4 regions of the Streptomyces brevispora genome follow, and region 4 is predicted to be linked to each of the others. Evidence: riboswitches for the same ligand, from Rfam matches in the RefSeq annotation. Region 4 holds a riboswitch; each other region holds the start of a gene.

Region 1 (7,827 bases), on a different contig from region 4:
GGTGCACTGCACCTCTACCGGGCGCTGGGCTTCACCGAATACGGGCGCCTGCCCGGCTTCGTCGCTGTCGGTGAACGCCGCTACGTCAAGGTGTTCTGCATGATGGACTTCCGTCAGGAGGAGTGACTCCCTGTCAAAGGCGCGGTGCGTGAAGGCGTGGCATCGGCTTCCTCGCGTTCACTGGTCCTACGGTGCCACCCGGCACCGGCACCGTCCCCGACCCAGGAGCTCGCAAGATGTTCGACCCCGCCCGGAAACACCCGTACCCCGACGCGTTCCGACCGGACGAAGCGCCTGCCCCGCATCCGCTGCTCGCACCGCTGGCCGGCTTCCTGGGCACCTGGGCCGGGCGGGGCCGCGGCGGATACCCGACGCTCGCCGGGGAGTTCCGGTACGCGCAGGAGGTCACCTTCAGCCACGACGGGCGGCCCTTCCTCCACTACGAGGCGCGCGCCTGGCTGCTCGACGCGGACGGCGCCCCGCTGCGGCCGTCGGCACGGGAGAGCGGCTGGTGGCGGATGCAGCCCGACGGGCACGTGGAGGCGTTGATCACTCAGCCCACCGGTGTCGCGGAGATCTTGACGGGCCACGCGGTCGACGGCGTGGCCGACCTCGCCAGCCATCAGGTCGCCCTCGCACCCACCGCCAAGGAGGTCGGCGCCACCCGTCGCCGCTACACCCTGACGGACGACGGCACGCTCGAATTCGTCCATGACCTCGCGGCGGTAGGTCAGCCGCTGCAGCATCACCTTTCGGCGCAGCTCCGACGCGGGGGCGGAAGCCGGTAGCGCCTTGCGGCGGATGGTGCGGAGTTCCGCGTCGGTGCGGTGACTGGGGTTCGCGCCCGGCTTCACCGCACTCTGCTTCGCCGTGCCCACCGTGCCCGGCTTCACCGCGCCCGCGTCGTCGACACCAGGCTCGGCGAAGCGCTCGAAGTACTCGAAGCGCCCGAACGGCATCTTGCACCGGAGGCCGTCGGCGCCGGCTGCGGCCGTGAGCGGCGGGTGGGGCGCCGACCGATGCCGAGCCTGCCCGGAGTCCGGGCAGGCCGACTCCCCGAGACACCCAAATGTCTTGATTGGGGGCAATTGCTACGAATAAATCGCAATGAACCTCCTTGGGTAGTTTTCTACTAACCAAACGCTATCAAATCCATCAAACCGCCCCTTTCGGGCGCAGTGGTCAGCGTCACTTTTCCGGCCCCGCACGCGGGGTATCGGGCTTCGGTTCCCTGTCGCGCCAAGAGAATTGACTTCCTCGGCGAGGCCTGATTGTGAGCGTTTCCTTTAGTTGATCTTGCGAATCAATTGGGATTCGGAATTCAGGGCTTGTTTCGCTCGGCGCCTTTCGCTTACGGTCACCGTCAATCCGGATGGAACGCCGAATCCTGCCGCCGTCCGGTGACCCAACCCACTCGCGTACGGCAGGAGCGGGGGACCCAGTTTTGCCGCCGGTCCGGTATCCGGAGCGGCTAGGGGTGAAGTCGCCATCACGTGCGGCCGGACATCTCCAGTCCGAACCCGACAGCTCACCTCGCAGGCGGCGGAGAGGAAATGCGCCATGCCCATCATGGGTAAGCACCGTCGTTCCAAGTCCACCTCCCTGACCCGCGGTTTCATCGCCGTGAGCACGGGCGGAGTCGTTCTCGCGCTCCCCCTGATCGGGGCCGGGTCGGCTTCGGCCGCACCGGCGCACTCCGTCGCCGCGGAAAAGGCGAAGGCCTCGACTTCCGTTGCTGCCAAGGAAATTGCCGTCCGCGATGCGGAGCCGACCATCTATTCCGTGGTCTCCGGTGATTCACTTTCCAAGATCGCCCTGGGGTATTCCCTCAGTGGCGGCTGGGAGCGGCTCTACGAGGACAATCAGAGTGCGATCGGCGGAAATCCCGATCTGATTCACGTGGGCCTCAAGCTGACCATCGGTGCCAAGTCCGCGGCCACAGCGCCCGAGGCGGCCCCCACGGCCGAATCGAAGGCACAGCCCACGACTGAGTCCAAGCCCGCGGCCGAGGCCTCGCAGTCGGCCGACCGCGCCGACCGTTCCCAGCGGACGGCCACGCCCGTCGCGCAGAAGACCGCGGCCACCGCTCCCGCGCCGGCCGCGACGTCGTACACCAACGACCTCGACGGCTGGATCAAGGAGTCGCTGGCCGTGATGGCCCAGCACGGCATCCCCGGCAGCTACGACAGCATCTACCGCAACATCATCCGCGAGTCCTCGGGCAACCCGAAGATCGTCAACAACTGGGACTCGAACGCCGCCGCCGGCACGCCCTCGAAGGGCCTCCTGCAGGTCATCCAGCCCACCTTCCAGGCCTACCACGTACCCGGCACGTCGATGGACATCTTCGACCCCGTCGCCAACATCACCGCCGCGTGCAACTACGCAGCTGCCACGTACGGCTCGATCGACAACGTCTTCGGGGCCTACTGACGTCACACGGCTCCGCCCTCGGGAGGAGCCGGGCGCAGGGGTGGGAGGGAGCCGAGCGGCTCCCTCCCACCCCTTTCGCATGGCCGTACGACCCTTGCGCCGCGTAGGCGGTCAGACGCGGGCTACGTGACCGTTCGGTACGGCGCGGCGTCGGGCATCGGGACCTGCCTGCCCGTGGTGTTCAGCCAGAGCACCCCCGGGGTGCCGGGGGCCGCCGAGGCGGGTGACGCCTTCGGTGGCGCTCTCGCCACCGGCGACCTCGACGGGGACGGCTACGACGACGCGGTCGTCGGTCTGCCCGGCGAGGACGTCGAGCCGGTGACCGACACGGGCGGCATCGTCGTGCTGTGGGACTCCCTGAAGGGGCTCTCGGGCGGGGACAGCCGGGAAGCCGGCCGGCCGGGGCGGAGCCTGCGGGCCTGCCCCGGCCGCCCTCCTCAACCGGGTGGGCGATGGCACTATGAACCTTTCATCCCGCGCGCTACCCTCCGCCGCATGATTTCCACGGTGGTCTGGGGTACCGGCAATGTCGGCCGCGCGGCCATCCGCGCCGTCGAGGCCCATCCGGCCTTGAAGCTGGCGCATGTGCTCGTCCACGATCCCCGCAAGGTGGGCCGCGACGCGGGCGGCCTTGCCGGGATCGGCCGCGATCTGGGCGTCGCGGCGACCGATGACATCGACGCGGTGCTGGCCACCGCTCCCGGCGCGGTGGTGTACGCGGCCTCCGGCGACATCCGCCCCGACGAGGCATTGGCCGACATCGCCAGGGCGGTCCGGACGGGTGCGGTGGTCGTCACTCCCGCCCTGTACGCGCTCTACGACCAGCGGGGCGCCCCGCCCGAACTGCGTGAACCGGTTCTGGCCGCCATCGCGGACGGCGGCGGCTCGCTGTTCGTCTCCGGCGTCGACCCCGGCTGGGGCAACGACGTACTGCCCCTGCTGATCAGCGGACTCGGGACCGAGGTCGAGGTGATCCGGTGCCAGGAGATCTTCGACTACTCCACCTACGACCAGCCCGACTCGGTCCGCCATCTGATCGGTATGGGACACCCCATGGAGTACGAGCCGCTGATGCTCGCGGCCTCCATCCCGACGATGGTGTGGGGCGGGCAGATACGGCTGATGGCCAGGGCCCTGGGCGTGGAGCTCGACGACATCCGCGAGACCATGGCCCGGCGGCCGCTGGAGACGACGGTGACCACCCGGACGATGGGAGAGTTCGAGGCGGGCACCCAGGGCGCGGTGCGCTTCGAGGTGCAGGGCATCGTCGAGGGCGAACCCCGCATCGTCATTGAGCACATCACCCGCATCCACCCGTCCTGCGCCCCGGACTGGCCGGCACCGCCGGACGGGGCCGGTGCCCACCGCGTGATCATCGAGGGCCGTCCGCGCATCGAGGTCACGGTCGAGGCCACCGACGAGGACGAGAACCGTTCGGCGGGCGGCAACGCCACCGCGGTCGGACGGCTCGTGAACGCCATCGACTGGCTGGTGGACGCGGAACCCGGACTCTACGACGCACTCGACGTCCCCCTGCGCCCCGCAACCGGCAGACTCGGAAGGAAGCAGTCATGATCATCGACATACCCGAGGGCCAGGAACCGATCGGATACGTCTGGGGCGGCATGGTTCCCGGAATCGGGATGGCCGCCGCGAACTTCTCCCTGTCCGTGTACCAGCACACCTCGCTCGGCCTGCGTGAGTTCGAGGCCGCCCGGCTGCGGATCGCGCAGATCAACGGGTGTCTGTTCTGCCTCGACTGGCGCACCGAACGGGACGGCGACAAGGTCGAGGAGGAGTTCGCCGATGCGGTGAGCGAGTGGCGCACCGCCGAGGGCTTCGACGACCGGACCCGGCTGGCCGCCGAGTACGCCGAGCGGTACGCCCTGGACCACCACGGTCTGGACGAGGAGTTCTGGACCCGGATGACCGCGCATTACAGCCAGCGCGAGATCGTCGAGCTCAGCATGAGCATCGGCTCCTGGCTGGCGTTCGGCCGGCTCAACCACGTACTGGGACTCGACGCCGTGTGCGTGCTGCCCGGGCACTGAACCGGACATCCCGGGTGCTGAGCGGGGTGTCCCGGGTACTGGGCCGCCCCACCCCGGGCCCGTCGGTTCGGTTCGCACCCGGGGCGTAACCCGGTAGGAGGCCCGTCCCCCCGCCTCCTACCGGCCGGCCCGCCGCGTCGCGCCCTGTCACAGATCGGTGGCGATGATCTTCTCGATGTTCCGTTCGGCCAGGGCCGTGATCGTGACGAAGGGGTTGACGCTGGTGTTGCCGGGGATCAGCGAGCCGTCGATCACGTAGAGGCCCGAATACCCGTGCAGGCGACCATAGTTGTCGGTGGCCCGGTCCAGTACCGCGCCACCGAGCGGGTGGTAGGTGAGGTGGTCGCCCCAGATCTTGTACACACCGAAGAGATCGGTCCGGTAGATCGTTCCCTCCTTCGCGTTGATCTTGTCGAAGATCGTTTTTGCCATGTCGATCGACGGCTGCTTCCACGAGGTCCGCCAGTTCAGGTCGACCTTGCCGGTCGCGGCGTTCCAGGAGAACTGGGCGCGGTTCGGGTTCTTCGTGATCGACAGATAGAACGAGGCGAACGTCTCGATCCCGGTGGGCAGCGGCGCGACCTCGGCGAACGCGCCACCTGCGGCCCAGTTGTCGATGCCGCCGCAGGGGATGCTCGACTGGACCGCACCGGTCGGGTCCCACACATGGTTGGCGCGGCCGCACATGACGTTGCCGTTGTCGCCCCAGCCCTTGCCGATCTCGTCGTTGAGGCCGGGCAGTCTGCCGGTGGCCTTCAGCTCGGTCAGCAGTTTGCTCGTGCCGACGCTGCCGGCCGCGAAGAACACCTTGTCCGCGGTCACCGTCTTGGTGGCCTGGGTGCTCCCGTCGGTGCGGAGCTGGTCGATGACGACCGTGTAGCCGCCCGCCGATGCCGGGGCGAGCGAAGTCACCTTGTGCAGAGGCGAGATGGTGACGCTTCCGGTCGCCAGGGCCTGGGCGAGGTAGGTCTTCTGCAGCGACTTCTTGCCGTAGTTGTTGCCGTAGAGGATCTCGCCGTCCAGCGCCGACTTGGGCACCGTGCCGGCCGCCTCCTGCTCCATGTAGTCCCAGTCGTACACATCGGGCACGAAGACGAACGGGAAGCCGGAGCGCTGGGCCTGCTTACGGCCGACCCTGGCGTACTGGTAGCAGGCGACGCTGTCGAACCACGCCGGGTCGACGGTGCCGACGCCGAGGCCCGCGTTGGCGCGCGGGTAGTAGGTGGAGTACATCTCGTCGGCGTTGACCGTGGGGAGGACGGCGCCGAAGTTCTCCCGCCTGGGCGTGACCGCCATACCGCCGTTGACCAGTGAGCCGCCGCCGACCCCGCGCCCCTGGTAGACGGTGATGCCGCTGAAGTCCTCGGCGTCCAGGATTCCGGTGTAGCGGGGGATCGACCTGTCGATGGGGAAGCCGAGGAAGTTGCTGAGGGGCTGCTTGGTCTTGGTGCGGAGCCAGTACGAGCGGCCGTCGGGAGTCGTCGTGTTGGCGAAGATCTTGCCGTCCGACCCAGGGGTGTCCCAGGACATCCCCATCTCGACCATGTGGACGTGCATGCCCGCGCGGGCGAGCCGCAGAGCAGCCACGGAACCGCCGTACCCGGTGCCGATCACCAGGACCGGGACGTGCTCCCCGCTGCCAATCACCGTGGCCATGGCGCGGCTCGCCGCCAGGGAGGCGGTGGCGTGACCGGATAGGGCTGCAGCCCCCAGTATGAAACCTGTTCTAGCCATGAATGTGCGACGCGAGACACCACTGGATCCCTTGTGAGGTAAGATTGAGTCCGCCACGTGATGTTCCTCACTCTCGATGGAATGGAAACGAGTTCTACTGGCGCTCACGCAAGAAGTCACTACATACCTGTGAGTAATTTCCCGGGGTCGTGACCACCTGTCGCCTGTCTCGGCCCCCTCTGTCCGGGGTGCGGCGCCGGCGCATCGCATGGATGCTGGAAGCGTCAGCGTTCCATGAGGAGGACAGTCATGAGCATGCTCGACAAGATCAAGGGTCTGATGAAGGGGCACCCCGACCAGGCCCATCAGGGAGTCGAGAAGGGTGGCGACTTGATCGACAAGAAGACGAACGGTAAGCACAGCGGTCAGGTTGACTCGGCCCAGCAGAAGCTCAACGATCAGCTCGGTGACAGCCGTCCGCCCACCGACGGTCGCTAGAACGGGTTTTGAGGACTCGGGAAGCCATCGCGCGATCCCCTGCGGCCCTCGCGCAATCGCGACGGACGCCCTCGCGCAATCCGAACCGCGCAATCCGAACGGAGCGGCAGCCGCCATCGAAATGGTGGCTGCCGCTCCGTTCGTGATGTGGTGGCACTGGTGCCGGAGGTCAGTTGTGGCCGAACTTCCGCTCCCGCTTGTGCGAGACGTGCTCCGAGATCGCTTCCACCCCTTCGGGTGCGGGTGTGGGCGCGGTGCTCGTCTGCTCCTTGGGCTCGGCGGCCGAGGAATGCTCATGGCCGCCGCTGCGGGCGCCACGGTTGTGCCGACTCTGCTTCTTGCCCATGATCGTGCCTCCTGTGCGGATGTCGGACTATGGGCTTGCTTTGAGACTCGCATACAAGTGTAAAGGGTGCATTTCCTCTTGTAAGTGTTGCTTCTCCTGAAGTGCGGGGCGCAGCGGCCCAGGAGCATGCTTGGTGTGTGACCTGGTACGGCGCGGCCCGGGGCGCACCGCTCGGCGAACGCGGCAGTGCGCCCGGGCGACTGGAGGACGGCCGGGCGCCGGACGAACTGTCCCTGGTGCTCGCCCAGGCAGTCGTGAACGGGGTCGAGGCGGCGGGCGGGCAGGCGGGCGGCGCCTATCTGCGCTCCCGCACCCCCGGACTGCTGCGGCTCCTCCGGTCAGCACGTCGGCTCGTGCATCCTCGGTTTCGACCAGCCGCGCGGCTTCAGCCCCGAGGAGCGCACGATCCTCACCGCGCTGGCCGGCCTCATCGCCCAGGCACTGCACCGGGCCCAGCGGTACGACGCCGAGGCCGCCCTCGCCCGCGGACTGCAGGAAGTCCTGCTGCCGCACCGGCTGCCCGTCGTCGACCACGTGGACACCGCGGGCAGGTACCTCGCGGGCACCCAGGGCATGGACGTCGGCGGCGACTGGTACGACGTCATCGAGACCGGCCGCAAGCTGGCCCTGATCATCGGGGACGTCCGGGGCCACGGAGCCGCGGCCGCCGCGACCATGGGTCAACTACGCAGCGCAGTAAGGGCCTTCGCGCTCAGCGGACACGGCCCAGCCCGTGCTGCGCCATCCGGACGGCACGACCGAGGTCATGGACCTGCCGGGCGGAATCGTGCTCGGCGTCGACGCCGACGCGGCCTACCCCGTCAC
Region 2 (7,827 bases), 1.7 Mb from region 4:
CGGCGACCGCGGCGGGCGTGGGCGGGTCGACCACCGCGCCGTCCCGGACGAGATGGCGCTCGGTCATCCGGACGCAGCCGATGTCCACGGACCGGGCGGCTCGCACCCGGTCGTCGCCGAGGACGAACTCGGTGGAGCCGCCGCCGATGTCCACGACGAGATACGGCTTCGCGAGGTCGTCGCGCCCGGCGAGCTCCTTGGTGGCCCCGTCGAACGAGAACGCCGCCTCCTGGTCGCCGCTGATCACCTCGGGCTCGACGCCCAGGATGTCCAGCACACCGCGGACGAAGTCGTCCCGGTTCTCGGCGTCCCGGGAGGCGGAGGTGGCGACGAAGCGGACCTTCTGCGCACCGTGCTCCTTGATCACCGCCGCGTACTGCCGGCAGGCGGCGAACGTCCGCTCCAGCGCCTCGGGGGCGAGCCGTCCGGTCCGGTCGACGCCCTGCCCGAGCCGGACGATCTCCATCCGCCGGTCGAGCTCGACGAGCTCCCCGGTGGCGGGGTCCGCATCGGCCACCAGCAGACGGATCGAGTTGGTACCGCAGTCGATGGCGGCCACGCGCGTCATGAAGTACTCCTCATTCATGCCCCTCCGGATTCATGCCCCTCCGGCGACCGAGGAGCGGGGTCCGGGGGCGCGGCCCCCGGGGGGAACGGTCAGTCCTCGTCCGGCGCCGCGCCGCACGGCGACACGCACGGCCCCTTGCGCCACCACTCCGGCAGCATCGCGATCGCCTCGTCCCCCAGCGGGTTCACTCCCGGCCCCGCGGCCAGCGAGTGCCCCACGAGTACGTGCAGGCACTTCACCCGGTCCGGCATGCCCCCCGCGCTCGGGAAGCCCTCCAGCACCTCGATGGCGTCACGCCGCGCGATGTAGTCCTCGTGCGCGGCCCGGTACGCGGCGGCCAGTTCGGGGTCGGTGCCGAGGCGCTCGGTCATCTCGCGCATGACCCCGTTCGCCTCCAGCGTGCCGATCGCGGACGCCGCCCGCGGGCACGTCAGGTAGTACGTCGTCGGGAACGGCGTACCGTCCTCCAGCCGGGGCTGCGTCTCGACCACGTCCGGGTTTCCGCACGGACAGCGGTGCGCGATGGCGCGCAGCCCGCGCGGCGGGCGCCCCAGCTGCTGCTGGAACGCGGCGATGTCCGCGTCGGTGGGTGCGGTGGACTCGGTCTGGGGAGGGGGCGTTTCCATGCCTGCCTAGGTTCTGATCGGGCTGCTTGAACTGCGGTTCCGCAGATGAACGAGGGGATGCGAACGAGGAGGAGCGGGTCAGCCCCGGTCGGCGCTGTCGACGCCGTCCCAGAGATTGGAGTGCCACGGCCGGCCGGACTCCTCCGGCTTTCCGTTGCGCTCCTTGACCGCGTCGGGGTCGACCACCGTGTAGCCGGTCTCCCCCGGAAGAAGGTAGTGCAGATGCTCGCGGGCCAGCCGCTTGATGTACGCATCGTCCTGGAGCCGCGCCTTCTCGTCGCGCAGCTCCTCGGTGCGCACCTCGGCCTCCTGCGCGAGCCGCTCCTGGTCGGCGATCTCGTCGCGCTGCGACACGTACTGCCGCATCGGGTACGCGAGGGCGACGACCAGGGAGCAGACCACCAGGGCCAGGAAGGCCGCCCGGCCGGTGAGGCGGGAGCGGCGCGCCTGACGGCGGCTCTGGGACCGGTAGACGCGGGCTGCGGTCTGCTCACCGAGCAGCCTCAGCCGGGTCGCGGTGGAGAACCGGTCCCGGTCCTTCGCGGCCATGTCTCCGCCTCCCCATTACGCACGTCCGTCCCCGCACACGGTACGGGACCGAGTGCGGGGACGGACGGAGGCCGGGGCGCCGGACCCGGCCGGGCCTGTCGGCCCGTGCCGGACGCGCCGGCCGGACGCGCCTGCTGTACGTGCCGGCCGTACGGGTCAGCCCTTGAAGCGCGGGAACGCCGAGCGGCCCGCGTACACCGCGGCGTCGTCGAGGATCTCCTCGATGCGCAGCAGCTGGTTGTACTTGGCGACACGGTCCGAGCGGGCCGGGGCGCCGGTCTTGATCTGGCCGCAGTTCACGGCGACCGCGAGGTCGGCGATGGTGACGTCCTCGGTCTCGCCGGAGCGGTGGGACATCATGCACTTGAAGCCGCTGCGCTGGGCCAGCTCGACGGCGTCCAGGGTCTCGGTCAGCGAACCGATCTGGTTGACCTTGACGAGCAGGGCGTTGGCGGAGCCCTCCTCGATGCCGCGGGCCAGGCGCTCCGGGTTGGTGACGAAGAGGTCGTCGCCGACGATCTGCACCTTGGCGCCGAGCTTGTCGGTGATGACCTTCCAGCCGGCCCAGTCGTCCTCGTACAGCGGGTCCTCGATGGAGACCAGCGGGTACGCGGAGACGAGCTCCTCGTAGTACTCGGTCATCTCGGCGGCCGAGCGGGACTTGCCCTCGAACTCGTACTTGCCGTCCTTGTAGAACTCGGACGCGGCGACGTCGAGCGCGAGCGCGATGTCCTTGCCCGGGGCGTAACCGGCCTCCTTGATGGCCTCAAGGATGAGGTCGAGGGCGGCGCGGTTCGACTCCAGGTTCGGCGCGAAGCCGCCCTCGTCGCCGAGACCGGTGGACAGGCCCTTGGTCTTCAGGACCTTCTTCAGCGTGTGGTAGACCTCGGCGCCCCAGCGCAGGGCCTCGGAGAAGGACTCCGCGCCGATCGGGGCGATCATGAACTCCTGGATGTCCACGTTGGAGTCGGCGTGCGACCCACCGTTGAGGATGTTCATCATCGGGACGGGCAGCAGGTGCGCGTTCGGGCCACCGAGGTAGCGGAACAGCGGCAGGTCCGAGGCCTCGGACGCGGCGTGGGCGACGGCGAGCGAGACGCCGAGGATGGCGTTGGCGCCGAGCGAGCCCTTGTTCTCGGTGGCGTCCAGGTCGAACATCGCCTGGTCGATCAGCCGCTGCTCGGTCGCGTCGTAGCCGACGAGCTCCGGGCCGATCTGCTCGATCACGGCGAGGACGGCCTTCTCGACGCCCTTTCCGTGGTAGCGGTTGGGGTCGCCGTCGCGAAGCTCAACGGCCTCGAACGCACCGGTGGAGGCTCCGGACGGAACAGCAGCACGACCCGTGCTGCCGTCGTCGAGCCCAACCTCGACCTCGACCGTGGGGTTGCCCCGGGAGTCGAGGATTTCCCGGGCTACGACGACGTCGATGGACGGCACGAGGCATCTCCTTCTGGGATATGACGCTGGTTGTGCAGGGTCACTTTGGCCTTGCGACAAGAGCCTAACCGGCCCGGCCCTCTCAGTCGGCCGCCCGCCCGCCCCCTGGGACGAAAAAGGACCCAAGGGCACCCATAGCGGGGCAGACGTCCAGGTACCTACCGACCAGTAACTACAACAGTTGAACAATCGGCGCGGGAGCCGGCGCACCCCGAAGCGGCAAAACCCCGGCCCGGCACGCACGGGGGGAGGTGCGGGCCGGGCCGGGGAGCTCAGCGAGGAGAGTGCCGAATTACTTCACCAGGTGGAGCTGCTGACCCGGGAAGATCATGTCGGCGTCCTTGACGATGTCCTTGTTCAGCTCGAACAGCCGCTCCCAGCCGCCCTTGACGTTGTGGTCGGCCGCGATCTGGCTCAGCGAGTCGCCGGCGACGACCTTGTACTCGCCGTCACCCTTCTTGACCGTCTCGCCGGTCGGGGTGGTGACGGTCTTCTTCTGCTCGGCCTGAGGGGTGGCCGCGCGGTCCGAGCGGGAGGCGGCGGGGGCCTCGGTGCGCTCGGCCTTCTTCGGCTCGGCCTGCTGGACCGGAGCCGACTGCTGCTTGGGGGCGGTCTTGGTGGCGGTGGAGCCGGTGTCGACGCCCGGGTCGACACCGTCGTTGCGCAGGTTGCCGGCGCCGGCGCAGCCCCAGGCGCCCGGTCCCTGCATGTCGAGGAGCTTCTCGGCCACGGCGATCTGCTGGGACTTGCTGGCCAGGTCGGCGCGGGCCGCGTACTGCGTACCGCCGGCGGCGGCCCAGCTGGACTGCGAGAACTGCAGACCGCCGTAGTAGCCGTTGCCGGTGTTGATCGACCAGTTGCCGCCGGACTCGCACCGGGCGACCGCGTCCCAGGTGGACACGGAGGCCGCGGAGGCGCCGGTCGCACCCATCAGGGGCACGGCGATGGCGGCACCGGCCACACCGGCGAGCGTGACGAGACGGACGGCCTTGGACGGGCGACGGTGCTTGTTGCCCTTGCTGTTGAGCAGCATCGAGACTTCTCCTCACCGACGCCTACGAGGTGAGCTGTCGGGTTCGGGCCAAGTGAGTTGCCCGGTCGCACGTCCTAGCGCACGACTTAACCCCAAGCCGTTCCCGATGCGTCTTGCGACGATCGGACCCGGCGCCTACCTGGGTCCCCCGCTCCTGCCTACGGCGCTTTACGCGTCTGTTCCCTTCGACCGACGGCAGGATTCGGCGTGACGATCGACGGGGCCCGCGGTGCGAGCGGTTACGACCGTAAACACACGCCACCCCCACATTCAAAGAAGGACATACCGGATAAACAGCCCTTACTCGCATCTGAAGAACACCTGTTTGCGCAGGTCGGAACGGATGCGGGGGGAGCTCCCGGACAAGACGCGCCAGTTCACGCAAAGAGACCCATGTCTCACTTAGTCAAAAGTGGGACATAGGCCTCTTAAGTACCCCAGATTTGAGGTGCTTTCAGCTGTTGATCAGACCGATTCCGCGGCCGTTCCCGGTCGGTCTCAGTCGGTCTTCACACCGAGATCGAGGCTCTGGCCAGGCAGGATGAGGTCCGGGTCGGAGCCGACCTCCGCCTTGTTGGCCTCGTACAGCTCCGTCCAGCCGCCGGGAAGCTTCTGTGCGTCAGCAATCGCCCAGAGGTTGTCGCCGGGGCGGACGGTGTACGTACCGTCGGCGACCGGGGCCCCCTTGTCGCGTGCGTCACTGGCGCCGCGCGAGGCGTGCCGCCCCGAGTCCCGGTCGCTGCCGGTCCCCTCGGGGGCCGGGGCGCCGCGGTGCTTGCCGCCCGTCTCCCCGGCCGGGGCGGACCCTTCCCGGGCGCCGGAGGAGCCGGTCGCGCCGGAGGAGCCGGATGCCGAGGGCGTGGCGGACGGGGAGGCCGAGGCGTCCGGCGTACGGTCGTGGTCGGCCGTGTCCGCCGTCGCGTCGTCCGACGGGGTGCCGGCCGACGGGGCATCGTCCGACGGAGCGTCGGTCGCGCCCTTGGACGCGCTGCCCGACCGGTCCCGGCTCGCCGACGGATCGGCACTCGACGACGGGTCCGCACTCTCGGAGGTGTCGGCGGACGAGGCGCTGCCCGGGTCGACGCCCGGCAGGGACCCGTCCACGACGAGGCCGGAGATGACCGCGCAACTGGGCCACGCCTTCGACCCCTGGTCGCCCAGGACCTTCTCCGCCACGGCGATCTGCTGCGAGCGGCTGGCCAGGTCCGCGCGCGGGGCGTACGAATCGCCGCCGTACGACTTCCACACATCCTGCGAGAACTGCAGGCCGCCGTAGAAGCCGTTGCCGAGGTCGGCGCTCCACATGCCGCCGCTCTCGCACTCGGCGACCCGGTCCCAGGTCGAGGCGTCGGCTGCGTGCGCGCCGGCCGCGCCGAGCAGTGGGATGGCGATGGCCGAGCCGGTCACGCCTGCGGCGACGACGATCGCGGGTGCCTGCCGAGGGCGACGGTGTCTGCCGTTCGCGGAGCCCATGGGAATGCCTTCCGTGTAACTGACGAGTGACTGGTGAGTCGAACGGTGAACCTAGCGGGACTCGAACGTGTGTCACAAGTCGATGCAGCAGAGATCACATAAAAGTCACAGAGTTGACAGAGCGTCACCCTCATCGGAAGCGGGCTCGGGAGTGAACTCCACCGGGAGCGTGCGCAGTCCGCGCATGATGAGCCCGCCACGCCAGCGCAAATCGGCAGCTTCCCCCGCAAGTCGCAGGTCCGGAAGGCGTTTCAGCAACGTGGCGAGCGCGGCCTGCCCCTCCAGCCGGGCGAGCGGTGCTCCCAGGCAGTAATGGATGCCGTGCCCGTATCCGAGGTGCTGATTGTCACGCCGCGAGAGGTCCAGCGTGTCCGGGCCATCGAAGCGTCCGGGGTCCCGGTCGGCGGCCGCCAGCACCACCAGCACGGGGTCTCCCTCGGCCACCCGCTGCCCGTCGATCGTCAGTGGCTCGGTGGCGAACCGCCAGGTCGCCAGCTCCACCGGGCCGTCGTAACGCAGCAGTTCCTCGACGCCGGTGGCCAGCAGTTCCGTCTCCCCTGCCGCCAGGGACCGCTGGAGCCGCTCGCGCTGCTCGGGGTGTCCCAGCAGGGTGTGGACGCCGTTGCCGATGAGGTTGACGGTCGTCTCGAACCCGGCGAAGAGAAGGATGAAGGCCATCGCGGCGGCCTCGTTCTCCGTCAGGTGCTCGCCGTCGTCGCTCGCCCGGATCAGCCCCGAGATCAGGTCGTCCCCGGGGTTCTCGCGCTTGCGGTGGATCAGTTCGAGGAGATAGCCGCGCATCTTCTTCACGGAACGGGCCACCCCGCCGCGCGGGCCGCCGCCGTGGCGGATCATCATGCCCGCCCAGTCCCGGAAGTCGTCCTGGTCCTCACGCGGGACACCGAGCAGGTCGCAGATCACGTAGATGGGGAGCGGGAAGGCGAACTCGTGGATGAGGTCGGCCTCCCCCTTCTCGGCGAAGGAGTCGATGAGGCGGTCCGTCAGCTCCTGCACGCGCGGCGCGAACTCCGCGATGCGCCGGGGCGTGAACGCCTTCGACACGAGACGCCGCAGCCGGGTGTGGTCGGGCGGGTCGATGTTCAGCAGATGCGTCATCAGCTCCGCCTTGCGCTCGCCCGGGATGCCCGTCCGGCCCTTGGCGTGCGCCGGCTCGGCGTGGTGCGCCGGGTTCTTGGAGAGCCGGGGGTCGGCGAGGGCCTGCTTGGCGTCCGCGTACCGGGTGACGAGCCAGGCCTCGACCCCGCTGGGCAGTGTGGTGCGGTGCACGGGGCTGTGCTCGCGCAGCCAGGCGTACGCGGGGTAGGGGTCGGTGGCGAACTCCCAGGTGAAGAGTTCGGGGGCGGGCGGCACGGCCTCGGCGTCGGCCGCGTGGGCGGGGCAGCCGGCGGGCGCGGGCGTCGGGGCGGCTCCGGAAGCGTGCTCGGGCGTGTCGGCGGGCGCATCGGCTGGGCTGTCGGCGGGCGTATCGGCTGGGCTGTCGGCGGGCGCATCGGCTGGGCTGTCGGCGGGCGTATCGGCGGGGCTGTCGTTCACCCCCCGACGTTAGCCGTTGCCCTGTGCCGGGCCCGCCGTCGCCCTGCGCCGCGCTATCCGTTGCCCTCCGCCACCCTGATCGCGTCCCGGTAGGCGCGGCTCGCGGCCCGCAGGGCGGCCTCCGGGTCGGTGCCGTTCTCCTGCGCGCTCACGGCCAGGGCGAGGAGCCGGTAGCCGATGCCGTCGCCCTCGCCCTCGGGAAGCGGCACGTCGAGTCCGGCGGTACGGACCCGGCCGGCCAGCTTCGCCGCGAGGGCCAAGGCGGGCTGGCCGAGCGGCACCCCGTCGGTGACGGACTCGCGCTGCTTCTCGATCGCCTTGGTCCGCAGCCAGTGCGCGTGGACGTCCTGCGGGGTCTCGGCGGTCTCGTCGCCGAAGACGTGCGGATGGCGGTGGATCAGCTTCTCGACGAGCGTGGCGGCGACGTCGTCCACCGAGAAGGGCTCCTCCTCGTCCTCCTCGGCGATGCGCGCGTGGAAGACGACCTGGAGGAGTACGTCGCCGAGCTCCTCGCGCAGCTCCTCGCGGGTGCCGTCCTCGATCGCCTCGACGAGTTCGTACGCCTCCTCGATGGCGTACTTGGCGAG
Region 3 (7,827 bases), 610 kb from region 4:
TGTTGGATTTGATCACCCCGCCCGCCTTCACGCCCGTTCCGCTGTTCGCCGCGGCCCCGCTGATCGCCGCGCCGTTCTTCTCGCAGATCGGCACCATCCGGGTCGGAGCCGCAGCGCTGCTGTCCTTGGCCGGGCTGCGGTTCTACGGTGAAACGCTGTTCAATGCCGTGCCGTCGATCGAGCTCCTCACCGTCCTCACCGTCTCGGTCCTCGCGGTCTACATCAACGGGGTCGTACGGCGCAGCAACGAGCAGTTGGCCTCCGCGCGAGTCATCGCGGAGACCGCCATGCGCGCGGTGCTGCCGAAGCCGCCCGACCGGATCGGCGGGCTGCAAGTGGCCGCGCGGTACGAGGCGGCCCAGGCGGACGAGTTCGTCGGCGGCGACCTCTTCTCGGTCACGGACACCCCGTACGGGGTGCGGCTGGTGGTCGGGGACGTGCGCGGCAAGGGGCTGGACGCGGTGGAGGCGGTGGCGGTGATCGTCGGCGCGTTCCGGGAGGCGGCCGAGCAGGAGCGGTCACTGGAGGGGGTGGCTCAGCGGCTGGAGCGTGCGCTGGCGCGGGAATCGGGCCGGCGCGGGGGCCTCGACGAGGCCGAGGGGTTCATCACCGCCGCGCTCGCCGAGATCCCGCCGGGCGCGACCCTGGTGCGGATCGTCAACCGCGGCCACCCCGAGCCGCTGCTGATGTACTCGGACGGGGCGCTGGACGTACTGCAGCCCGAGCTGCCCGCGCTGCCCCTGGGGATGGACCTGGGCGTGTGGCCGGACCGCGCCGACGAGTGGGCGTTGCCCGCCGGGTCGACGCTCCTCCTCTACACGGACGGCCTCTCCGAGGCCCGTAACGCCGACGGGGTCTTCTACGACCCCGCCGAGCGGCTGCGCGGACGGATCTTCCCGGGCCCCGAGGAGCTGCTGTCCGCGCTGACCGACGACGTACGGCTGCACACCGGTGGGGTGACGACCGACGACATGGCGCTGCTCGCCATTGTGCGCCCCGCCGAGGGGCAGCCGGACCGGCGCACAACCGTGAAGATCGTGGGTTTGGGAGGCGGCGCAGGGTGAAGACGAAGGGGCAGACGGGGGAGAGCGTGAGGGAACACGAGGGAATGCGACGGAGCGGACGCGGAAGATGCCACTGTCCGTAACCGTAAGGAACCCCTTCGCATAACATTTGACGCAACGTCAGAAAATAGATAACGATTGAGTGGCGATCAACTCGCCCGGTTCCACCCGGTTGTGTCCCGTAAAGTCCAGGCCGAAGATGTGAATGATCAGCTGGAACGGCTTGGAATCGGACCCGTGTGTCTATTAACGTTCGATAACGCAGCGCGGTCCCAGCCGCCGTCAGAGGCGGCACCGTGCGCGAGCGCCGAATTCCGCAAGGGAACCGGGGAACCACCTACATGGGGTGAATCGGGCATCTCTGTCTCGTTGAGAGGCGGAGGAACCCGTAGGAGACCTTCCTGCTCCGAACCCGTCAGCTAACCCGGTAGGCGAGAAGGAAGGAAAGGAGTGCGCCCCAGTGGCGTCCAACAAGCCTGCCCCCGAAGCCCCCTCATGGTTCGTGCCCGAGCACGGAAATGACTTCGGACCCGGGCCCGGTGCCAGCTACGGCACCAACCACGGAACCGAGTACGGAACCGCTTACGGATCCAGCCACGGGACCGCTTACGGAACCGCCTACGGAACCGATCGGGGCAGCGAGTTCGGCAACGGCTTCCGCGCCGACGAGGCCGAGCCGGACAAGGCGCGGGAGGAATGGAATCCCACCGAGGAGTCCATCCGCCCCGTACGCGGCAAGCACCGCGTCGCCAAGCAGCGCAACGGTCTCGCCCGTAGCTCCACCGTCCTCGGCGTCGGTGTCATCGCAGCCGTCGGCGCGGGCGGCATGGCCTCCGCGCAGAGCAGGCCGCCGGTCTCCATCTCCCTTCCCGACGCCATCTCCGACAACCTCCCCGAGGCCAGGTCCCTCCCCGGCGTCGGCGCACTGTTCTCGGGTGAGTCCGAGGCGGAGAAGGCGAAGGCCGAGACGGTTTCCGCCCCGCTGACGACGGCCGGCATCACCACCGCCGAGGCCGAGCAGGGCGCCACGGACGCCGGCGAGGCGCTCCGCGCCCGCATCCTCCAGCAGGCCGAGCAGCAGCAGGACTCCGCCGACGCCGAGGCCAGGGCGGCCGAGGAGAAGGCCGCCGCGGAGAATGCGTCCGCCGAGGCGAAGAAGCAGCAGGACGCTGCCGAGGCCGAGGTCGCCGCCGCGAAGAAGAAGGCGGCGGAGGAGGCGAAGGAGAAGGCCGAGGCACTGCGGCTCGCCAAGCTCGCCGCCAGCTACGCCATCCCCACCTCCTCGTACACGATCACCTCGACCTTCGGCGAGGCCGGTTCGCTGTGGTCCTCCGGCTACCACACGGGCCTCGACTTCGCGGCGCCGACCGGTACCCCGATCAAGGCCATCCACAGCGGCACCATCAAGTCGGCCGGCTGGTCCGGTTCGTACGGCTACCGCACGGTCCTGGAGCTCGAGGACGGCACGGAGCTCTGGTTCTGCCACCAGTCCTCGATCGGTGTCGGCGTCGGCCAGAAGGTCACCACCGGGGACACCATCGGACGCGTCGGTGCGACCGGCAACGTGACCGGCCCGCACCTTCACCTCGAGGTCCACACCTCGGACGGCGCCGGGATCGACCCGATGTCCTGGCTGCGTGCCCGGGGCCTGACGGTCTGAGCCCGCTGCACGGTCCGGAGGCGGGGTCTCCCGGCCCGCGGCCGTGGGCCGGGTCGGCGTTCCCACGGCCGCGCCGTGCGCTGCGTTGCGCTGTGGTGAGCCCTGTGCCCTCTCCGGCCACTGAACCCCGGCAGTCCTGACGCTCACCCCCCGACGTCAGGGCTGCCGGCCCGTCTGTCCGGCCTCGCGGGACTGCCATCATGGCCATGACGGCAGCCGCAGATGCGCATGGCACGGAATGCCGTAGTTGCACATGGCACGGAATAGCGGAGACGGCGGGTCGGGTTGATCCATATATGACTTCTCTTCGCAGGCTCGGCTCATCCAGCCTTCAGGTCTTCCCGCTCGCCCTCGGTGGCAACGTCTTCGGCTGGACCGCCGACGAGGCACAGTCCTTCGCCGTTCTCGACGCGTACGCGGCGGCCGGCGGCAACTTCATCGACACCGCCGACGCGTACTCCGCCTGGATCCCCGGCAACGAGGGCGGTGAGTCGGAGTCCCTGATCGGCAAGTGGCTCGCAGCGCGGGGCAACCGTTCCGACATCGTCGTGGCCACCAAGGTCGGTGCCCACCCCTCGTACAAGGGGCTCTCCCCCGCCACCATCAAGGCCGCGGCCGAGGAATCGCTGCACCGGCTCGGCACCGACCACATCGATCTCTACTACACGCACTTCGACGACGAGACGGTCCCGGTCGAGGAGATCATCACCGCGCTCGACCAGCTGGTGAAGGACGGCAAGGTCCGCGAGATCGCCGCCTCCAACATCAGCCCGGAGCGGCTCCGCGCCTCGCTGGACTTCTCCGAGCGCGAGGGACTGGCCCGTTACGTGGCCCTGCAGCCGCACTACAACCTCGTCTCCCGGGACACCTACGAGGGCGAGCTCCAGGACACCGCTGCCCGCGCCGGGCTCGCCGCCGTCCCGTACTTCGCACTCGCCTCCGGCTTCCTCACCGGCAAGTACCGCCCGGGTGCGACCGTGGACAGCGCGCGCGCCGGAAAGGCGAGCCAGCACCTGGAGTCGGAGCGTGGGCAGAAGGTCCTCGCCGCGCTCGACAAGGTGGCGCAGGAGCGGAACGCCGAGATCGCGACCGTGGCGCTGGCCTGGCTGGCATCCCGGCCGACCGTCGCCGCACCGATCGCCTCCGCCCGTACGGTCGAGCAGCTTCCCGCACTGGTGGCCGTCGCCGATCTGAGCCTGACGGACCAGGAACTGACCGAGCTCACCGAGGCCTCCGCCTAGACCCGCGAAGTCCGGGCCTAGAGAACTGCTTGTCCCTGGTGACCGGCCAGGCGATGGCGCGTTCGACCGGGAGCCGCCATCCGCGGTATGTCGGTCTGCCGGGCCGGGGCGGTTGTGGCCTGGCAGCGGTCGGCGGCGAGCAGCTCGACGCGGTGGAACCGACCGGGACAAGCCTGGTCAGGCCGCACTTGCGGGTTGCTATCGTTCCCTCGCGTGTCCGGAGAGGACACCATGTAGAGCGGGGGAGGGTCTCATGGGGCTGTTCGACAGCATCCGCGGGGAATTCATTGACATCGTCGAGTGGACCGACGACAGCCGGGACACCATCGTGTGGCGGTTCCCGCGCCATGACAACGAGATCAAGATGGGTGCCCGGCTCGTCGTACGCGAGTCACAGACCGCGGTCTTCGTCAACGAGGGCCGGATAGCCGATGTCTTCCAGCCCGGTACGTACACCCTGGAGACGCAGAACCTGCCGCTGCTGTCCACGCTGAAGGGCTGGAAGTACGGCTTCAACTCGCCTTTCAAGGCCGAGGTGTACTTCGTCACCACCCGCCAGTTCACCGACCTGAAGTGGGGTACGCAGAACCCCGTCATCGTCCGTGACCCCGAGTTCGGCATGGTGCGGCTGCGGGCCTTCGGCGCCTTCGCCGCCCGGGTGGTCGACCCGGCCGCTCTGCTGCGCGAACTGGCGGGTACCGACCCGCAGTTCCGCACCGAGGAAGTACAGGAATACCTGCGGCAGCTGATCGTCAGCAAGCTCGGCACCGCGCTTGCCACCTCGGGTGTGCCGATGCTGGATCTGGCGACCCGGCAGGACGCGCTGGGGGTGAAGCTGGCGGGCGTCCTCACCGAAGAGCTGACGCCGGTCGGCATCGCCGTCCCCAAGTTCATCATCGAGAACATCTCGCTGCCGCCGGAGGTCGAGGAGGCCATCGACACCCGGTCCCGGATGGGGATCGCGGGCAACCTCGACCAGTACACCCAGTTCCAGGCCGCCGACGCGCTCGGCGCGGGGGCGCGAACCCCCGGCAGCGGGGTCGGCGAAGGCATGGGGCTGGGGCTCGGCATGGCCGCCGGTCAGCGGATGGCCGCCGGTCTCGCCCCGCAGTCCCCCGGTCCGGCGCCCGCCGCCGCTCCCGCCCCGGCAGCCGGCCCGCCGCCGCTGCCCGCGCAGGAACAGTGGTTCGTCGGCGTCAACGGCGCCCAGCAGGGTCCGTACGACAGCGCCGGGCTCTCGGCCCTGGTGAGTGAGGGCACCTTGACCCGGGCGACACTCATCTGGCGGGAGGGGATGGCCGGCTGGCTGCCCGCCGACCAGGTACCGGACGCCGGCCGGCTCTTCGGGGCCGTACCGCCGCCGCTGCCTCCGCAGGCATGAGAGCGGGACGACCATGAGCCCCGACGAGCAGAACACCACCGCCACCGGCGCCACCTCCCGTTCCTACCCGTGCAGGGCGTGCGGTGCCACGGTCGAGTTCGCGCCCGGCGCCGACGCGTTGCGCTGCCCCTACTGCGGTCAAGAGCAGCGGGTCACCGCGGTGCCGCGGCAGATACGTGAGCACAGCTTGGACGAACTGGCCACGCTGCCCGCCAAACCACGCGGCTCCACACCGGAGGGGGTCCGGACCTATCTCTGCCCCGGCTGCGGGGCACACACCGAGAGCGACGACCTCTCGGCGCGCTGCCAGTTCTGCGCCACCGCGCTGGTCGCGGAGCCCGAGGCCGACGAGCGGGTGACGCCCGAGGCCGTGATCCCGTTCGGGCTGGACCGCAAGGACGCCCGGGAGGCACTGAGCGCTTGGACGTCGTCCCGCTGGTTCGCTCCGTCGCGCCTGAAGAAGGTCAGCGAGGCGGAGACGTTCAAGGGCAGCTATCTGCCGCACTGGACGTACGACGCGCAGACCGCCTCCCACTACAGCGGTCAGCGGGGCGTGTACTACTACGTCACCGAGACGTACACCACCACGGAGAACGGCCAGAGCGTCACCAAGACCCGCGAGGTGCGTCACACCCGCTGGTACCCGGCCTCCGGCAACGTCAGCCGCGCCTTCGACGATGTCCTCGTCGCGGGCACCGACCACGTCAGCACCGACCAGCTGGACAAGCTCACGCCCTGGCCCCTGGAAGAGGCCAAGCCGTTCCAGCCGGAGTACCTGGCCGGCTTCCAGACCGTCAGGTACAACGTGGAGCCGGAGGACGGGCTGGTCACGGCCAAGGAACGGATGGCCGAGGTCATCACGGCGGACTGCCGCTCCGACATCGGCGGTGACGAGCAGCGGGTGCATTCGGTGGACACCCAGTACTCCGCTCTCACGTTCAAGCTGATGCTGCTGCCCGTGTGGTTCCTGACCTATCTGTACGCGGGCCGGAGCTGGCAGGTCATGGTGAACGCCCGCACCGCCGAGGTGATCGGCGAACGCCCGTACAGCAAGGGCAAGATCGTTGCCGCGGCTGTGTCGGTGCTGGCACTCATCGCGCTCATCGTTTTCCTGGTGATGAGGAAATAGCGGAGCGCCGTCCCCGGGCCGGTGAGGCCCGCGCGCGGCGGCACTGGATGAACAAGCGTGTCCTTCAGGGCTGTTGGCCGTAGGGCGGCCTGTCGTACGGGAACTGTCCGTACGGGAGCTGCCCGTAGGGGGGTTGGCCGTGCGGATACGTGGAGTGCGGGTGCGGGGCGTGGCTGCCGTAGGGCTGGTACGTCCCGTAGCCCCGGTACGCCTCGTGACGCTGGTAGGGCGGGGGCACCGGACGTATGAACCGGGGGCGCAGGCGGCCCGTCGCCTGCGCCGCGTACGCCAGGGCGGGTCCGGCGACCTCCCGGCGCTGCCACAGGTGGTGCAGCAGCTCCAGCTCGCGTTCGGCCAGGTCCGGGCCCGCCGTGCCGCGGCGGGCCCGGCGGCGCAGAAAGGCCAGTGACGTCGCGAACGACTCGTACTCGCCGACCGTACGGGCCGCCGCCTTGCCCCGGGCCTTGGCCAGCGTTTTGGCCTGCGGGCTCATCGGGGCCGGTGCGTAGGCCGGGCGGCCGTACGGGCCGCCTCGCACTGCCGCCGCGTGCCACCGGCGGGCCGTGTCCCTGGCCAGGCCGCGGGCCCGCATCGAGGACAGGGCGAGGGGTTCCGCGGGGGTGAGCCAGCCGGCCGCGGCGTAGGCGGGCAGCTCGACGGCCAGGGTGCGCAGCTCGCGCCGGCGGGCCCAGATCGCCAGCCAGGTCACCAGGCCGAACGCGGGCACCATGAAAGCCCCGTACACCGCGTAGAAACCGTACGGGCCGAACGTCGACGAGCCGTTCCACAGGGCGTGCATGCCCATCGCGAGGACCAGGCCGAGCAGCGGCAGCGCGATGCGGCGGAACCGCTGGTGGCGTGCGCTGCTCGCGGCCATCCCGAAGCCGATGCCGGTCATGACGGTGAAGAGCGGATGCGCGAACGGCGACATCACCGCCCGTACGAAGAACGTCGCGACGGTCACCGCTACGAACCCCGAGCCCATCTGCTGGTCCTCGCCGAAGGCGTTGCCCAGATAGAGGATGTTCTCGGTGAAGGCGAAGCCCGTCGCGGCGAAGCCGGCGACGACCACGCCGTCGACGATCCCGTTGAAGTCCCTTCTTCGGAACAGGAAGAGCAGCAGCACAGCCGCGGCCTTGGCGCTCTCCTCGACGACGGGGGCTATGACCGTGGCGCCCAGGGTGTCCGCGCCGCCCGGGTCGGCGGTGGCCGTGGCGATCCACCGGGTCGCGAAGGAATTCGCGATGATCGCGACGAGGGCGGCCGCGCAGGCGCCCCAGGCGAAGGCGAACAGCATGTTGCGCCAGGGGCCCGGTTCGACCCGGTCCAGCCAGCGGAACGCCGTCAACAGC
Region 4 (7,827 bases):
GTGAACCCGGCGGTGAGCAGCGCGGGTTCGAGGGCGGGTGCCCAGGTGGGCAGGTACTCCAGGCGAGGCATCCGGTCGCGCTCGCGGAACGCCGCGACCAGGGCGTCGAGTTCGCCGGGCGTCGGTTCGGCGCCCTGGTCGGGGATCGCGTAATTGGCGTACTTCAGCGACCAGTTCACGCTGTGGCGCACCGTGAAAGGGCCGACCCGGTAATGGTCCGGGGAGCGGAGGGCGAGCGTACGGGCGTGGGTCTGGACGTCGAAGTCCATGGGCATGTGTGGGTGTCCCTCTGGCCGCTGGGTCCGAAGGACGGGAGCCTACGCCACCCGGGTCGCCCCGGCGAAGGGCATTTGGTCGATCGGCGCGATGCGGACCGGGGCTCCCGGGCGCGGTGCGTGGATCATCTGCCCGTTGCCGATGTAGATGCCGACGTGGCTGACGCCCGAGAAGAAGAACACCAGGTCCCCGGGGGCGAGTTCGGACCTGGAGACGCGTTGCCCGGCGTTGATCTGGGTGTACGTGGTCCGGGGGAGGGAGACACCCGCGGAGCGCCAGGCGGCCTGGGTGAGGCCGGAGCAGTCGAACGAGGAGGGGCCGGTGGCGCCCCAGACGTACGGCTTGCCGAGGGACCCGTACGCGAAGGCGATGGCTTCGGCGGCGCGGGCGTTCGGCGCCCGGTCGGTGCCGCGCGGGGAGCTGCGGTCGGCGCGGCCCGCGCCGCCGCCGCCGTCCGAGGCGTCGTACGCGGCGCGCTCGGCGGGGGAGAGGCGGGCCAGCAGCTTCCGGGACTCGGACAGCTTGGCCCGCACCGTCGCCTTGCGCTTCTTCAGGTCGGCCTGGCGGGCGGTGAGCTCGGCCAGCTGTCCCGCGGCCTCGGACCGCAGCTGGGCCACCTCCGCGACCTGGCGCTGCACGGTGCGGAGCTCGTCGGCCCGGCCGGCGGCGGCCCGCTCCACGTACGAGGCGCGCTGCAGGTACTGGTCGGGGTCCGAGGAGAGCGCGAGCTGGAGGGACGGGTCGAGGCCGCCCGCGCGGTACTGCGCCGCGGCGTACGAACCCAGCGCCTCGCGCGAGGCGTTGAGCCGCTCGGTCTTCCGGGCGGCCTCGTCGCGCATCGCGTCGATCGACTTGGCGGTGGCGGCCGCCTTCACCTTCGCGCCGTTGTACTGCTCGGTGGCGACCTCCGCCTCCCGGTACAGCCGGTCCACCTCGGCCTTGACCTGGGCGGCGGTGGGCGTCGGGTCGGCGTGCGCGGATCCCGGCAGCGCGGCAGCGGTCGCGGCCCCGGCGAGGGCGAGGGTCGCTGCGGTGCGGGCGGCAGAGCCGGTGTACGGGCGCTGCTTGGGTTTCCGATGCGCGGCCACGAGGGCGGTGGTCCTTCCTGTCGACTGCCCGTCGGGGCCTACCGGCGGGCCCGCCCGGTCCGGCGGCGGGTCACCAACAGGGGGAGTGACCCGCCGCCGGATCTCTCGGCGGGGTGACCGGATGGTGCCGTCCGGGTGCGGAGCGGCACTGAAGCCGGTCACCTGGGTAGCGACGCTAAACCCGGGGCAAGCGGAAGAGTCGTAATGACACCTATTGCCTTAATTTGGCGTTGCGTTGTTGTTGAATGACCGGAAAAATTGCGTCAGAGTCAGGCAATTGGTGCATTTATCAGTCAAGCGTCCAGTAAGCCTCACCTGGTTGCAGAAGGTTGATAGGGGCGGGGCTAGGGTGCGGAACCATGCGTGTACTCATCGATGTCTTCGTCGCCCTGCACATCATCGGAATCGCCGCCCTGCTGGGAGGTTTCCTCACTCAGATGAAGGCGATGGGGGCGGGGACGGCGCGATTCGTGCCGGGCATGCTGCACGGCGCGCTGACCATGCTGGTCACCGGTATCGCGCTGGTCGGGCTCGACCGGGCCGACGACCACCCCGTGAACAACATCAAGATCGGCATCAAGCTGCTGATCCTGGTCGTCATCCTCGCGCTCATCTACGTCAAGCGGGACGAGGAGAAGGTCGAGAAGGGCCTCTTCGCGGCGGTGGGCGGACTGACGACGGCCAACATCTTCATCGCCACGCTCTGGACCTGAGCGGTTGGTCGCACGGGGGGCGACCTTCTGCGACCGCCCGGTGGCACGGGGGTGCTGACGGCCGTCTGCAACCGCCAGGTGGCCGGCCACTGCTGATCCCCTCCGGCTACGGCGCGGCGTCCCAGTCGACCTGCCGGCCGTCCTGCCGCAGCGCCTTCTCCACGCCCGCCCAGTCCTCGACCCACTCGCCCACGCAGTCCCGCGTCATCGCAGGGTCGGCCGCCACCAGGATGATCACTCCGGCGGCGGAAGCCCGCTCCTCGGGTGTCTCGGACAGGTCGGCCGACCGGTCGACGCGGAGGTAGCCCCCGGCGTCGGAGCCCGCCGTGATCCGGCCCACCACCCCGTAGCGGGCGCGCTGTTCGGCCGCCGCGACATCGCCGCGGTCGACGGTGGCCGTGACCGAGCCCGGGTGCGTGACGGTTCCGTCCGGTGCCCCGTCGCCGAGGCCGTGGCGGGCCCGGGCCGCCGCCAGCCGGTCGCGGCCCGTCTCCGCTGAAGCCGCGCGTAGCCCGTGGAGGTGCAGCGTCCGCTCCTGCGGGCTCCAGGACATGATCCGCTCGATGTCCCGGTCCTGGATCGCGTCTTCCTCGGCGGCCGTCGTGCCGCTCTCCCCGTCCAGTTCCCGGGCGAGTGCCCGCGCCGATTGGGACGGTTCGACCGCGCCGTCCGGGCCTTGGTCGATGAGCATCGCGACGCCGGTGACCAGGGCTCTGAACCCGAGCACCGCCGACTGCTGGACGCCGCTCGGCCGGAACTCCTGACCGAGCTCAGGCAGTCCGCTCAGCCTGCGGTGCAGGGCGGCGGCCGCGTTCTCGTCCGGCGGCGCGGTGTCCCACAGCAGCTCCAGCGCGGCCACACAGGTGTCCTGGTCCGCCGGGCGCCCCTCGTCGGCGAGGTACTGGAGGAGCACCCCGGCGGTGTGCTCGGCACAGGCCGCCGAGAACAGCCTGGCCTGGACGAAAGTTCCCAGGAAGGCCATGCCCCGGACGCTCTCCAAGATCTTCACGGCCGCTCGCTCCTGTGGGTGCCCTGTGCCCTGTGCCTGCGCGTGGTGCCTGCGCGTGGTGCGCCGTGCCCGTCCGGTGCCCGACACCTCCCGCACGGTACCCGGCACCGGCGGCGCCCCCGGTGACGGTCACCGGAGCGTCTCGTACTGCCGTACGGCCCGCCCCAGGGGCGCCGGACACGCGCTAGCCGGGCCGCACGCTCCCGTAGATCGGCATGTAGTAGATCGACTCCTCGCGCACGTTCGCCCCCGGCTTCGGCGCGTGGATCATCATGCCGTCGCCCTTGTAGATGCCGACGTGGCTGATGTCGTCGTAGAAGAAGACCAGGTCCCCGGGCCGCAGATCCGCCGTGGCGATCCGGGTGCCGACCTCCACCTGATCCCAGGTGGTCCGCGGAAGGGTGACGCCCGCCGCCTTCCAGGCCGCCTGGGTGAGCCCCGAGCAGTCGTACGAGGACGGGCCGGTCGCCCCCCAGACGTACGGCTTGCCTATCTGGGCCCTGGCGAACGCGAGGACCTTCTCGGCCTTCGTCGTGGCGCTGCTGTCCGAGCCCGAACCGGAGCCCGTCCCGGTACCGGTGCCAGTGCCGGTACCGGCACCGGTCGCGCTTTCCGCCTCCTTGGCCTTGCGATCGGCCTCCGCCTTCGCGGCGGCCTGCTTCTTCGCCAGCTCGGCCGCCTTGAGCCGGGCCTCGTCCTTCCGCTTCTGCTCCAGCTCGGCGAGGCGCGCCTTCTCCTCGGCGGTCAGCTTCGACAGCAGCGTGCGGGCCTCGGCCAGCTTGTCCTGGACGTGCTGCTTGCTGGTGCGCAGTCTGGTCTGCGACTCGGTGAGCGTCTCCAGGCTCGTCACCGCCTCGGCACGCTTCTTGGACGCCTCGGCCTGCTTCGTACGGAAGTCCGTGACGGCCTGCTGCTGGTTCGCGGCCATCCGGTTCATGAGGTGCGTCTGGTCGAAGAACGACTGCGGGTCGTTGGCCAGGAAGAAGGTGGCGGTCGGCGCGAGCGCGCCGTCGCGGTACTGGGCGGCGGCGTAGTTCCCGAGCGTCCGGCGGGCATCGTTCAGCTTGTCGGCGCGCTTGGCGATGTCGTCCAGCAGCATGTCCACCTTGGCGCGCTGCTTGGCGGACGCCTCTTTCGCCTGGTCGTAGTGCTGGGTCGCGGTGCCCGCCTGCCGGTAGAGGCCGTCGACCTTCTTCTGGACGTCCTCGATGCTGGGCTTCGGGGCCGGGGCCGCCAGCGCGCTCTGCGTGGACAGCAGGGTCACCGAGGCGAGTGCGGCCGTCGTGAACCCGATGGCCGGGGTGGTGCTGCGCACCCGGGGGCGCGGTTTGCGATGTGATGCCAAGGCCGGCATCTCCTTCCGTGGACCGCCTACCGGGTTAGCTGTCGGGTTCGGGCGGAACGGAAGGCTGCCCTACGGTCCTGATGGGGGATTCGGACCGATTCACCCCGGTGATGCGTGTGGGTCCCCGGTTCCTGGCTCCGTACGGGCAGCCCGGATTCGGCGTGGACGTCCGCTCGGCGTGGTTCGCCTCTGGGGGTACGGGCCGCCCGAACGAGCACGCTAGCCAACTCATGGTGCCGCTGTGAAGGTTGATGTTCGATATGCCCGATACATTTTCGTGACCTCGGCGAAGTGGTGCGGTCCGGGCAGGTCAGGTCCGGGATTCACCCACGCAGTGTCGACGCGGCATCGCTTTGTGTGCCCGCGCGGTGGTGTGCGGTTCGCCATGCGGCCCCGGGGTGTCGGTGCGGCGCTCTAGACTCGGACAGCGATGAGCAGCCTCTTTGACGACAGTTTCCTGGCCGGCCTCCAGCACACGGAGGAAGGGCCCCCGCCGCCCCCCGAGGACTCCGCACCCGAAGTGGTGCCGGAGGACCTCTTCGGGGGCGTGTTCGACGGGCCCCCGCCGTCCCACGACGCGTACTACCGCGACGGGGCCCACCGCCCGGTCGTCGACCCCGCCGCGCTGCTCGACGGGCTGAACACCGAGCAGCGCGCCGCCGTCGTGCACGCGGGCTCCCCGCTGCTCATCGTCGCCGGGGCCGGTTCGGGCAAGACCCGGGTGCTCACCCACCGCATCGCCCACCTGCTGGCCGAGCGCGGGGTGCACCCCGGCCAGATCCTGGCGATCACCTTCACCAACAAGGCCGCCGGTGAGATGAAGGAGCGCGTCGAGCAGCTCGTCGGACCCCGTGCCAACGCCATGTGGGTCATGACCTTCCACAGCGCGTGCGTACGGATCCTGCGCCGCGAGTCGAAGAAGCTCGGCTTCACCTCCTCGTTCTCGATCTACGACGCGGCGGACTCCAAGCGGCTGATGGCCCTGGTCTGCCGCGATCTCGACCTCGACCCGAAGCGCTTCCCGCCGAAGTCGTTCACGGCGAAGGTGTCGAACCTGAAGAACGAACTGATCGACGAGGAGACGTTCGCCGGCCAGGCCGCGGACGGCTTCGAGAAGACCGTCGCCCAGGCCTACGCGCTCTACCAGTCCCGGCTGCGCGAGGCCAACGCGCTGGACTTCGACGACATCATCATGACGACGGTGCACCTGCTCCAGGCGTTCCCCGACGTCGCCGAGCACTACCGCCGCCGCTTCCGGCACGTCATGGTCGACGAGTACCAGGACACCAACCACGCCCAGTACACGCTCGTACGGGAACTGGTCGGCCCGGCCGGTGCCGACGACGCCCCCGCCGAACTGTGTGTCGTGGGTGACGCGGACCAGTCGATCTACGCCTTCCGCGGCGCCACGATCCGCAACATCCTCCAGTTCGAGGAGGACTACCCGAACGCGACCACGATCCTGCTGGAGCAGAACTACCGCTCCACCCAGACGATCCTGTCCGCCGCCAACGCCGTCATCGAGCGCAACGAGAGCCGCCGCCCGAAGAACCTCTGGACCAACGCCGGCTCCGGCGCCCGGATCACCGGCTACGTCGCGGACACCGAGCACGACGAGGCGCAGTTCGTCGCCGACGAGATCGACCGGCTGACCGACGCGGGCGACACCAAGGCGGGCGACGTCGCGATCTTCTACCGGACGAACGCGCAGTCCCGTGTCTTCGAGGAGATCTTCATCCGGGTCGGCCTGCCCTACAAGGTCGTCGGCGGTGTGCGCTTCTACGAGCGCAAGGAGGTCCGGGACGTCCTGGCCTACCTCCGGGTCCTCGCCAACCCGGAGGACACGGTTCCGCTGCGCCGCATCCTGAACGTGCCCAAGCGCGGCATCGGCGACCGGGCCGAGGCGATGATCGACGCCCTGTCACTGCGCGAGAAGATCACCTTCCCGCAGGCGCTGCGCCGCGTCGACGAGGCGTACGGCATGGCCGCCCGTTCCGCCAACGCCGTCAAGCGGTTCAACACGCTGATGGAGGAGTTGCGCACGATCGTCGAGTCCGGCGCGGGGCCCGCGGTCGTGCTGGAGGCCGTCATGGAACGGACCGGCTACCTCGCCGAGCTCCAGGCCTCCACCGACCCGCAGGACGAGACCCGGATCGAGAACCTCCAGGAGCTCGCCGCCGTCGCGCTCGAATTCGAGCAGGAGCGCGGCGAGGAGGAGGGCGCGGGCACCCTCCCGGAGTTCCTGGAACGGGTCGCGCTCGTCGCCGACTCCGACCAGATCCCCGACGAGGACACCGACGGCTCCGGCGTCGTCACGCTGATGACCCTGCACACGGCGAAGGGCCTCGAGTTCCCGGTGGTCTTCCTGACCGGCATGGAGGACGGCGTCTTCCCGCACATGCGGGCGCTGGGCCAGGTCAAGGAGCTGGAGGAGGAGCGCCGGCTCGCCTATGTCGGCATCACCCGGGCCCGCGAGCGGCTCTACCTGACCCGGGCGGCGATGCGCAGCGCCTGGGGCCAGCCCTCGTACAACCCGCCTTCGCGGTTCCTGGAGGAGATCCCGGAGCAGCACCTGGAGTGGAAGCGGAAGGGGCCGATGGCGGCTCCCGCGGGACCGACGTCGGGCATCACCTCGTCGCTGTCCGCGTCCCGCTCGCGTTCCGGGCCCTCGGGCTTCGCGACCCGGCGGACCTCGGACAGGCCGACGATCACCCTGGTGGTCGGCGACCGGGTCACCCACGACCAGTTCGGTCTGGGCACGGTGACGGCGGTCGAGGGCATCGGCGACCAGGCGAAGGTCACGGTCGACTTCGGGGACGAGCGGCCGAAGAAGCTGCTGCTGCGGTACGCACCGGTCCAGAAGCTGTAGCGGCCGGCCGGTCCGGCGGACGGCTGCGGCCGCCCGCCGCTCAGGTCGGGTCGACGTTGTGGCTGCGGAGCCAGGGCAGCGGGTCGATCGCCGCGCCGCCGCCGGGCCGCACCTCGAAGTGCATGTGGGGGCCGGTCGAGTTGCCGGAGTCCCCGGAGTACGCGATCACGTCGCCGGCCCTGACCTGGCCCGAGCGGATCCGGGTGCTGCTGAGGTGGCAGTACCAGGTCTCGGTGCCGTCGGCCATCGTGACGATGGCCATGTTCCCGTAGGCGGTGTGGAACTGCGTGCGAACGGTGCCGTCGGTCGCCGCCATCACCGGGGTTCCCTCCAGGACGGGGAAGTCGATGCCCGTGTGCACGGACATCCAGTTGACGCCCGCCTGGCCGAAGTACGCGCTGAGGCGGTGGTCCTTGACCGGCATGACGTACTTGGGGCGCAGGGCCTCCTTGCGGGCGGCCTCCACCTCGCGCTTCTTCTTCTCGGCGGCCTGCCGCGCCTTCAGGTCGATGCGCTCCTGGGTGCGG

The links. A riboswitch is a leader RNA that binds a small molecule or an ion and turns the genes downstream of it on or off. The one in region 4 is predicted to bind cyclic di-AMP.
Region 1: another riboswitch for cyclic di-AMP. It lies ahead of FHX80_RS30110 (LysM peptidoglycan-binding domain-containing protein); the one in region 4 lies ahead of FHX80_RS18365 (C40 family peptidase).
Region 2: another riboswitch for cyclic di-AMP. It lies ahead of FHX80_RS10075 (transglycosylase family protein); the one in region 4 lies ahead of FHX80_RS18365 (C40 family peptidase).
Region 3: another riboswitch for cyclic di-AMP. It lies ahead of FHX80_RS15315 (M23 family metallopeptidase); the one in region 4 lies ahead of FHX80_RS18365 (C40 family peptidase).

What each region holds. Positions count from the first base shown of each region.
Region 1 is NZ_VIWW01000002.1:114,376-122,202, forward strand. It holds gene FHX80_RS30100 (GNAT family N-acetyltransferase) at 1-126, shown strand, start outside; gene FHX80_RS30105 (nitrobindin family protein) at 237-788, shown strand; cyclic di-AMP (ydaO/yuaA leader) riboswitch at 1,369-1,557, shown strand; gene FHX80_RS30110 (LysM peptidoglycan-binding domain-containing protein) at 1,561-2,433, shown strand; partial or broken gene FHX80_RS36885 (hypothetical protein) at 2,635-2,730, shown strand; gene FHX80_RS30115 (NAD(P)H-dependent amine dehydrogenase family protein) at 2,929-4,008, shown strand; gene FHX80_RS30120 (carboxymuconolactone decarboxylase family protein) at 4,005-4,484, shown strand; gene FHX80_RS30125 (GMC oxidoreductase) at 4,632-6,218, opposite strand; gene FHX80_RS30130 (antitoxin) at 6,468-6,656, shown strand; gene FHX80_RS34925 (hypothetical protein) at 6,826-7,002, opposite strand; partial or broken gene FHX80_RS30135 (PP2C family protein-serine/threonine phosphatase) at 7,333-7,827, shown strand, end outside.
Region 2 is NZ_VIWW01000001.1:2,190,133-2,197,959, forward strand. It holds gene FHX80_RS10055 (Ppx/GppA phosphatase family protein) at 1-568, opposite strand, end outside; gene FHX80_RS10060 (DUF501 domain-containing protein) at 658-1,194, opposite strand; gene FHX80_RS10065 (FtsB family cell division protein) at 1,273-1,743, opposite strand; gene eno (phosphopyruvate hydratase) at 1,900-3,180, opposite strand; gene FHX80_RS10075 (transglycosylase family protein) at 3,473-4,213, opposite strand; cyclic di-AMP (ydaO/yuaA leader) riboswitch at 4,218-4,389, opposite strand; gene FHX80_RS10080 (LysM peptidoglycan-binding domain-containing protein) at 4,712-5,686, opposite strand; gene FHX80_RS10085 (cytochrome P450 family protein) at 5,792-7,057, opposite strand; gene FHX80_RS10090 (nucleoside triphosphate pyrophosphohydrolase) at 7,294-7,827, opposite strand, start outside.
Region 3 is NZ_VIWW01000001.1:3,300,251-3,308,077, forward strand. It holds gene FHX80_RS15310 (PP2C family protein-serine/threonine phosphatase) at 1-1,064, shown strand, start outside; cyclic di-AMP (ydaO/yuaA leader) riboswitch at 1,360-1,513, shown strand; gene FHX80_RS15315 (M23 family metallopeptidase) at 1,525-2,724, shown strand; gene FHX80_RS15320 (aldo/keto reductase) at 3,021-3,965, shown strand; gene FHX80_RS15325 (SPFH domain-containing protein) at 4,219-5,346, shown strand; gene FHX80_RS15330 (TFIIB-type zinc ribbon-containing protein) at 5,360-6,475, shown strand; gene FHX80_RS15335 (PrsW family intramembrane metalloprotease) at 6,540-7,827, opposite strand, start outside.
Region 4 is NZ_VIWW01000001.1:3,910,076-3,917,902, forward strand. It holds gene FHX80_RS18345 (GNAT family N-acetyltransferase) at 1-275, opposite strand, end outside; gene FHX80_RS18350 (C40 family peptidase) at 318-1,364, opposite strand; gene FHX80_RS18355 (hypothetical protein) at 1,724-2,077, shown strand; gene FHX80_RS18360 (hypothetical protein) at 2,184-3,086, opposite strand; gene FHX80_RS18365 (C40 family peptidase) at 3,271-4,440, opposite strand; cyclic di-AMP (ydaO/yuaA leader) riboswitch at 4,439-4,603, opposite strand; gene pcrA (DNA helicase PcrA) at 4,862-7,300, shown strand; gene FHX80_RS18375 (M23 family metallopeptidase) at 7,341-7,827, opposite strand, start outside.